2 regions of the Erwinia sp. Eh17-17 genome follow, and region 1 is predicted to be linked to the other one. Evidence: riboswitches for the same ligand, from Rfam matches in the RefSeq annotation. Region 1 holds a riboswitch; the other holds the start of a gene.
The links. A riboswitch is a leader RNA that binds a small molecule or an ion and turns the genes downstream of it on or off. The one in region 1 is predicted to bind thiamine pyrophosphate.
Positions count from the first base shown of each region.

Region 1 (4,653 bases):
AAGATCATGCTGAGAGAAATATTAATTTATCTTAACCCATACCCCACAGAGATATTCTCCTGCTGATAAACAACTCTGGGGATGATATTTTAATTTTTTACAGAGATAAAGCCAGTAACGTTCATAACTTTTACTGAAAAATAATAACCTCCTGATTAACAACTTAGCTAACCAGAAGATTATATCGCATAAAAAAATGAAAAAATAAAAGCGCAGATTACACGCGGCACTATTCCGCGCTTGCGCGACATAATGCAACAGTATCTTCAATCAAACGTCTTGCTATGGTGCCGGGAGGCGGGAGCAGGGGTAGAGCATCGTAGCGATACCAGCCGGCAGAAAGTAGCTCTTTAGGATCAATATTGATGTCACCCGCCGCATAGTCGGCCATGAAAGCCATCATCAATGACTGCGGGAACGGCCAGGGCTGTGAAGAGACATAGCGCAGATTTTTTACCGTGATCCCGCTCTCTTCCATCACTTCACGCGCCACCGTCTGCTCAAGAGTTTCTCCCACCTCCACAAACCCGGCCAGCACGGTGAACACGCCGTTGCGGTGTCGGGTATGCTGCGCCAGCAGAATCTCATCCCCCCGGCGGATGGCAACAATGATACAGGGTGCAATCTGCGGATAATAACGCTGGCGGCAGTGGCCACACAGACAGGCCCATTCCGTTTTGCTGTGGTGCATTTCGTGGCCACAGTAGCCACACCAGCGGTGCGAACGATAGAACTCCGCCAGCTGAATGCCCCGCCCGACCAGCTGGAACAGCCCGGTTTCGCTATCGAGCAGCTGCCGTAACGATCCCATATCCTGAGGCCGCGTATCGCGGATCAGCCAGACGGTTTGCCCCTGCCACTCACCAATCGGCGATCCCCGCGATCCTGCCAGACCGAGTAAACCGGCATTCCCCTGAGGTAATTCACCTTTTGGTAACCAAATTTTATGTTCCAGGCTGACAATCCACCAGCCAGCGTCTACGCTTAAAATTTCCTGTTCCATCATTTTGCTCATCATCCTCAGCTTAAAGACTGGATTGAGGTCAGACGTTAAAATATAACACTCACGGAGTTGAACATGCTTAACCAGTTAGAAGTCCTCACCGCGCGCGTCGGCGGTTGCAGTGAGCTGGTAGACTTCTGTCTGCGCTCGCGCAAGCAGTTGCTGGTTACCTACTATCAAGTGGCTGGTATCAAGCCTAACAAGGAAACGCTGACGACGCTCGATGAAAACGCGCTCGATACGTTTTGCCTGAATCTGGTGGATTATCTTTCGACGGGCCACTTCACCGTCTATCAACGCTTTATCAAAGAGCTGGAAGGAACTGAGCAGCTGGCGAAAGCGTCGCTGATCTACCCCTCACTAAAGGCCAATACCGATCGGATCATGCAGGTTTATGATTCTCATCTGGAAGACGCTATCGATCATGACAACTATCGGGAATTCCAGAATGCGCTGTCCATTGTGGGTGAAGCGCTGGAAGCCCGCTTTACTCTGGAAGATAAATTCATCCAGTTAGCTTTAGACAATATGGCTGAAAATCAAGAAGCTGCCAACGCCTGCACCCTCGCACGCCCTGCCTGATTCGTTATCAAAATGTGATTTTCTTGTAGTTTCCAAAATGCCCCTTTATGCTGAAGGGGTTCGGATGAGGCGTGCCTCATCCCTGCGTAGTGTTAATTTCGAGACCGGGAGTTGTGACTTATTAGCCATAATTCTCATCGATATCTTGTCGGAGTGCCCTTCGGGGCTGAGACCGTTAATTCGGGATCCGCGGAACCTGATCAGGTTAGTACCTGCGAAGGGAACAAGAGTAAATCTGCTATGGCGATGTGAATGCCCATTTTCTCACATCGTTATCGTTACTCCCCGCCTCCAGGCAAGCAAACTTCTGTTTAATGATCAGGAAATTGCTATGTCTACCGTTGAAAAACCTTTCGTTGAGAAAAAAGCCAGCCGCCGCCAACAGCGCGCCGCCGCGCAGCAGTTTATCGACTCCCTGCAGGGTACGGCTTTTCCCAATTCAAAACGTATTTATCTGAGCGGGTCGCAGCCGGATATCCGCGTACCGATGCGCGAGATCCAGCTCAGCCCGACGACCGTGGGCGGTAGCCAGGATCGACCGCTGCTGGAAGAAAACGAACCGGTACCGGTCTACGATACGGCAGGCCCGTATGGTGACCCGACCGCGACGATTGATGTCCATGCCGGGCTGCAGAAGCTGCGCAGCCAGTGGATCGCCAGACGGGGCGATACCGAGGAGAGGGAGGAACTCAGCTCGACCTACACGCAACAACGCCTGGCAGACGACGGGCTGGACCACTTACGCTTTGAGAACCTGCCCCGGCCACGTCGGTCACTGGCAGGACGCTGCGTCACTCAAATGCATTATGCCCGTCAGGGCATTATCACGCCGGAAATGGAGTATATCGCCCTGCGTGAGAATATGGGCCGCGAGCGTATACGGGGTGATGTCCTGCTGCAACAGCATCCGGGCCACAGCTTCGGCGCGCAGCTGCCGGACAACATCACCGCTGAATTTGTCCGCCAGGAGGTGGCAGCCGGCCGTGCGATTATCCCGGCCAACATTAATCATCCGGAGTCCGAGCCGATGATTATCGGCCGCAATTTCCTGGTCAAGATTAACGCCAATATCGGCAATTCCGCGGTCAGCTCTTCGATCGAAGAAGAGGTGGAAAAACTGGTATGGTCGGTGCGCTGGGGTGCCGATACGGTAATGGATCTCTCAACCGGGCGTTATATTCACGAAACCCGTGAATGGCTCCTGCGCAACAGCCCGGTTCCCATTGGTACCGTGCCGATTTACCAGGCGCTGGAAAAAGTGAACGGCGTCGCAGAAGATCTCAACTGGGAAATTTTCCGCGATACGCTGCTGGAGCAGGCTGAACAGGGCGTTGATTATTTCACCATCCATGCCGGTGTGTTGCTACGCTACGTGCCGATGACCGCCAGACGGCTAACCGGCATCGTCTCCCGTGGTGGGTCGATCATGGCAAAATGGTGCCTGTCACATCATCAGGAGAGTTTTCTCTATCAACACTTCCGCGAGATTTGCGAAATTTGTGCCGCTTATGATGTCTCGCTGTCGCTGGGGGATGGCCTGCGTCCGGGTTCAATTCAGGATGCCAACGACGAAGCGCAGTTTGCCGAACTGCGCACGCTGGGCGAACTGACCAAAATCGCCTGGGAGTATGACGTACAGGTGATGATTGAAGGGCCGGGCCATGTGCCAATGCAGATGATCCGCGTCAACATGACGGAACAGCTTGAACACTGCCATGAAGCGCCGTTTTATACCCTGGGGCCGCTGACCACCGATATTGCGCCGGGATACGATCACTTCACCTCCGGTATTGGTGCTGCGATGATCGGCTGGTTTGGCTGCGCGATGCTGTGCTACGTGACGCCAAAGGAGCACCTCGGTCTGCCGAATAAAGAGGACGTGAAACAGGGGCTGATCGCCTACAAGATCGCCGCCCATGCTGCCGATCTCGCCAAAGGCCACCCCGGCGCACAAATTCGCGATAATGCGATGTCGAAAGCGCGTTTTGAATTCCGCTGGGAGGACCAGTTTAACCTGGCGCTCGATCCGCACACCGCACGTGCTTACCACGATGAAACCCTGCCGCAGGAGTCCGGCAAAGTGGCTCACTTCTGTTCAATGTGTGGCCCCAAATTTTGCTCTATGAAAATCACTCAGGAAGTACGTGAATACGCTGCCCGTCAGGAGGCCGAAGCCCGGCCGATCGAAATGGGTATGGCACAGATGTCTGAGGCGTTTCGCCATCGCGGCGGTGAGCTTTATCACCGTGCAGATAACCTGAAATCAGAGGAAAAATTATGAGTCGTGGCGCTTTTCCCGCTACCGAAGCGCGGCTGGGCCTGTACCCGGTGGTCGATACGGTGGAATGGATTGCACGCCTGCTGGATGCCGGCGTGAGGACACTGCAGTTACGGATTAAAGACTGCGCGGATAGTGAAGTCGAACAGCAGATCGTCGATGCCATTGCTCTGGGTAAACGCTATCAGGCGCGCCTGTTTATTAATGACTACTGGCGGCTGGCAATCAAACATCAGGCCTACGGCGTCCATCTTGGACAGGAAGATCTTGATGTTGCCGACCTGGATGCGATTCACGCTGCCGGTCTGCGCCTTGGTCTGTCAACGCATGACGATGTCGAGCTGGACAGAGCGCTGGCCGAACAGCCTTCTTATATTGCTCTGGGTCACGTATTCCCGACGCAAACAAAAGTGATGCCATCCGCGCCGCAGGGACTGGAAGAGCTGGCGCGCCACATTGGGCGACTGAAAGGCATTTCTACCGTTGCCATCGGAGGGATCAGCCTGGACCGTGTGCCGCAGGTTATGGCCACCGGCGTCGGCAGCATTGCCGTCGTCAGCGCCATCACCCAGGCCAGTGACTGGCGGGCCGCCACCCACCAGCTGCTTGAGCTGGTGGAAGCGCAGACGGTCCGCCGGAGCTAGCGTCTTTACCAGCAAACGGGAAGAGAGGCCGCAATAAAATGTCACCGTCGGTAACGCCGGTAAACAACGCTGAAGACGCTGCGCAGCGTTATCATTCGCGGCTTTTCTCACCCGTCGGAATCACTATAGTGGCAGTGCGGGTGACA
Region 1 is NZ_JBDFQT010000015.1:17,592-22,244, reverse strand. It holds gene nudC (NAD(+) diphosphatase) at 230-1,003, opposite strand; gene rsd (sigma D regulator) at 1,079-1,585, shown strand; TPP riboswitch at 1,725-1,825, shown strand; gene thiC (phosphomethylpyrimidine synthase ThiC) at 1,917-3,866, shown strand; gene thiE (thiamine phosphate synthase) at 3,863-4,507, shown strand.

Region 2 (4,653 bases), on a different contig from region 1:
GGCGGGAGACGGAGGCCAGCACGCCATAGGTGGAGGCTACGCAGTTACAACCGGCTTCAATGGCCAGTTCAACAATATTTTTCGGGTCAAAATAGAGCGGGTTCGCCGCAAAGGAGGCGCCGGCTGAATGCTCAACGCCCTGGTCCACTGGCAGGATAGAGAGGTAACCTGTCCCGGCTAAACGTCCGGTGTTGTACAGGGTTTGCATATTGCGTAACACAGCCGGGGGGCGGTTGTTATCCACCATCACCCGGTCAACATAATCCGCTCCGGGAAGGTAGAGGTTGTCCGCTGGAATAGTCATGCAGCGATGTTGCAAAAGAGAATCCGCTTCTTTGCCCAATAACTGTACGATGTCCGTCATGATAACTCCTGTTAAAATGTTCAGGACCCTTTTCAGGGCCCGCGCGTCAGTTTTTCTGACCCCAACAGGTTGAACCCATAACCCGCATTAAGGCAAATTGCTGACTCCATTTTTCAGAACGATCCGCACTAAAAGCCCGTGAAGTGTGAGCGGGTTACCACCATTGATGAAAATGGTGTACCGGCCCGTTTCCGTGGCCCACCTCCAGCGAATCGGCCTGCTCCAGCGCCCCCTGTAGCCAGTGTTTTGCCGCCTGCACGGTGGTGACCCAGTCATTATGACGCGGACGCAGCGCCGCCAGCGCCGCCGACAGGGAACAGCCGGTGCCGTGCGTATTGCGGGTATGGATGCGTGGCGCGGTAAAACGCTGCTCCAGCTGGCGGGTAAACAGCCAGTCGGGACTTTCCACTGCGCTGAGATGGCCGCCCTTCATCAGCACCGCCTGGCAGCCCAGCGCCAGCAGCGCACGGCCCTGCTGGCGCATTTCCCTTTCATCACGGGCGGGCGGGCACTGCAACAGCGCGGCGGCCTCCGGCAGGTTCGGGGTAATCAGGGAAACCTGCGGCAGCAGGCGCTCGCGCAGAGTAGCAACCGCGTCGGCACTGAGTAACGGGTCACCGCTTTTCGCCAGCATCACCGTATCCAGCACCACCCACGGCACGTTCGCCCCCTTCAGGCGCTCGGCCACCACATCGACAATGGCACTTTCTGCCAGCATGCCAATTTTAATCGTGTCGATACGCACGTCCGACAGAACAGAGTCCAGCTGCGCGGCCACGAACGCGGGCTCAATGCGGTAGACCGACTGAACGCCGGTGGTGTTCTGCGCCACCAGCGCCGTGATCGCGCTGGTACCGTAAGCGCCCAGCGCCGAGAAGGTTTTCAGATCGGCCTGGATCCCCGCGCCACCGCTGGGGTCGGTACCGGCAATCGTCATGGCATTAATGCGTTTCATCGCCACGCCTCCGGGTCCAGCAGATACAGAGCGTCGAGGAAGGCCGGGATAAAGCTGCCCGGCCCCCTCGCCTGCGCGGCGGCACGTTCTCCGGCGAGGGAGACGACGCGACAGGCGCTGGCAACATGGACCAGACGATCGCCCGGCAGCGTGGCAAAACCGGCCACCGCCGCCGACAGCGCGCAGCCGGTGCCAACCACCCGCGTCATCAGCGCCGAGCCGCCGCTGACGCTCAGGGTACGGTTGCCGTCGGTGACAAAATCTACCTCTCCCGTCACCGCCACCACCGCGCCGCTCTCCTGCGCCAGCGCCTGTGCCGCGTGCAGTGCGGCCGTCGAGGCGTGCTGGCTGTCAACGCCACGGCCGCTGACCGCCTGCTTTGCCAGCGCCATAATTTCCGAGGCATTACCGCGAATTGCGGCCGGTTTAAGCCGCAGCAGCTGGTGACAGAAGGCGGTGCGGAAATCCAGCCCCCCCACCGCCACCGGATCTAACGTCCAGCCGCGCCCTGCCGTACTGGCGGCGTGAACGGCGGCCAGCATCGCCTCACTGCGGCTGTGAGTCAGGGTTCCGACATTGATCAGCAGGGCATCGGCCATCGCGCTGAACTGCGCGGCTTCCTGCGCATCGATGACCATCGCCGGGGAGGCACCCAGCGCCAGCAGGACGTTGGCCGTAAAGGTCTGCACCACATCATTGGTCATACAGTGAATCAGGGGGGATCGCTGTTGGAACAGCGTCAGGGAATCGGCCACGTCGCTGTGGCTGAGGGGTTCAGGTTGGATCATTTTTGCTCCCAACCGGCGATCAAGAAGGCGATGCCGGTCGGGCATCTGACTTCCCTACGCTGGCATTATCCAGATCAGGTTATACGGGTATTTCTCAGCCTTCACAAAGAAGGGCACCCCGAGTCATTGGTCGTGTTTACTGTTTATTCATTACTGACTGAGCGGACAGGATAAGAGAGAAACGGTGATCCTGTAAACCCGTTTAGGCCGCTACCCCTGCTCTGCCACCAGCAGCGCCAGGGTATCCGCTTCCAGCGCTCTGAAAATATGCTCACGGTCAGCGGGATAACAGATGTAATCGCCGGGCAGCAGCTCCTCTGGCGCCTCTTTCAGCCCGACCAGCGCCCGGCCCTGGGTGACAATAATATGCTCTACCGATCCGGCATGATGAGGCAGTGACAGCCGGTCGGCCCCCGGCTGGGTCATCAGCAGGTAGATGTCACGGCGCGCGCCCGGCGGGCAGCTGGCCAGCAGGATCGCCTCATAGTTCGCTTCCCCGGCCACCACTTTTGCGCCTTCACCACGGCGGATCACCTGGGTTTTCTGTGGTTCCGGCTCCAGCAGTCTGGCAAACGGGATATTGAGCGCCACGCACAGCGCCCAGAGCGTCTCCAGGCTGGGGTTACCGTTGCCCGCTTCCAGCTGCGACAGCGTGGATTTTGCAATCCCCGCTCTTCTGGCCACTTCGGCCAGGGAAAGCCCGGCCAGTGTACGCTCGCGGGTTAAACTCTCTGCAATTACCGCAATGGGTTGGGTCATCGGCTGCCTCAGTGTTCGCTAAAACGAACGAAACGTTCGGGTTGATATTCAATGTTACTGCGTTCATTATAATGTCAATTTCGTTCGTTATGGTAAATATCTCATGATCGCCCGTCATTTTTCATCGCTCGCGCCGGATACGCGCAAAGCCATTTATTTGATCTGCCTCGCCGTTGGCGTGGTGGGCATTTCCTATGGCTCGCTGGCAACTGCCTACGGCTTCCCGCTCTGGGTGCCGCTGTTCTCCAGCCTGTTTGTACTGGCCGGGGCATCGGAATTTATGTTTATTGCCATTGTCGCCGCAGGGGGAAATCCGCTGGCGGCTGCGCTGGCCGGGCTGCTGGTCAACGCGCGCCATTTCCCTTTTGGCATTGCCGTGCGCGATCTGGTCGGGTCGCGTCTTTCCGCCCTGCTGGGCTGCCACATTATGAATGATGAGAGCGTGGTCTTCGGCCTGTCGCAGCCTACGCCACCGCAGCGCAAAGCCGCTTTCTGGCTGTGCGGGCTGGGGGTGGCCGTGGTCTGGCCCCTGGGCGCGGTGCTGGGCAGCGTGATTGGTCAGCTACTGCCGGATACTCAGGTCATCGGGCTGGATGCCGTGTTTCCCGCCATTTTAATCGCGCTGGTGATCCCGGCGCTGAAATCCCGCCTCACGCTGACGCGGGCCTCCTGCGGCGCGGCGCTGTCGCTGCTCGCCGTCCCCTTTACCCCGACCGGGTTGCCGGTTCTGTTATCGCTGGCCGGGCTGCTGGCCGGGAGGAAGAAATCATGACAGGCAACGTCACGATCGTCGCCGGGATTGTGCTGCTGGCCTGCGGCACCTGGCTGATGCGTTTTGCCGGAGCAAAACTGGGTAATCGTCTGGCGCTGTCTGACCATGCCCGTCAGCTGCTGTCCGATGCCGCCACCACGCTGCTGTTTGCGGTCGCCCTTGGCAACACCTTCTACGAAGGTGTTCAGTTTGCGGGGATTGCACGGGTCGCCGGCGTGGCGGTGGCGGTGCTGCTGGCGTGGCGCAAAACACCGCTGATTGTGGTGATCCTTGCCGCAGCGGCGGTCACCGCGCTGTTACGCTATGCAGGCATCCCCTAACCCCACCCCGGCTTTAATTCGGCGTTATGTGCAGGCGAAGCTAGAATTACAGAGATCGGTCGTCGCCTGCGTGATGAGATGCGCGGCAAACCGCAGCCCGCCTCCCTGCCTGTGTATCAACAAGGGGGCTTAAGCGCCTAAGCGGAGACCGTTCAGTGACTCTTTTTCATCGTTTTTTTCACCATGAAAAAAATGCTCACCACCTCAAAAAGGAAATGAAAATGCCGAAGATTTTAGTGCTTTATCACTCAATGTACGGTCATGTTGAAACGCTGGCACACACGGTCGCTGAAGGGGCTGCCAGCGTTGCAGGCGCGCAGGTTACGGTAAAGCGGGTGCCGGAAACCATGGACAGCGACGCTTTCAAAACTTACGGTGGCAAAACCGACCAGCAGGCTGATGTTGCCTCACCGGCAGAGCTGGCCGACTATGATGCGATTATCATCGGCACCCCCACGCGCTTTGGCAACATGTCAGCACAGATGCGTAACTTCCTCGACCAGACCGGCGGCCTGTGGGCGAAAGGCGCACTGGTCGGCAAAGTGGCCAGCGTGTTTACCTCAACAGGCACCGGGGGCGGGCAGGAAATGACCATCACCTCCACCTGGACAACCCTGGCGCATCACGGGATGATCATTGTGCCTCTCGGTTACAGCACGCCAGAGCTGTTTGATATTTCGCAGGTGAGTGGCGGA
Region 2 is NZ_JBDFQT010000001.1:243,557-248,209, reverse strand. It holds gene fbaB (class I fructose-bisphosphate aldolase) at 1-364, opposite strand, end outside; gene thiD (bifunctional hydroxymethylpyrimidine kinase/phosphomethylpyrimidine kinase) at 519-1,319, opposite strand; gene thiM (hydroxyethylthiazole kinase) at 1,316-2,107, opposite strand; TPP riboswitch at 2,142-2,238, opposite strand; gene ABEH87_RS01070 (XRE family transcriptional regulator) at 2,318-2,866, opposite strand; gene ABEH87_RS01065 (AzlC family ABC transporter permease) at 2,970-3,638, shown strand; gene ABEH87_RS01060 (AzlD domain-containing protein) at 3,635-3,958, shown strand; gene wrbA (NAD(P)H:quinone oxidoreductase) at 4,180-4,653, shown strand, end outside.
Region 2: it holds a riboswitch for thiamine pyrophosphate, as region 1 does, so the genes downstream of both, thiM (hydroxyethylthiazole kinase) here and thiC (phosphomethylpyrimidine synthase ThiC) in region 1, are expected to answer to the same signal.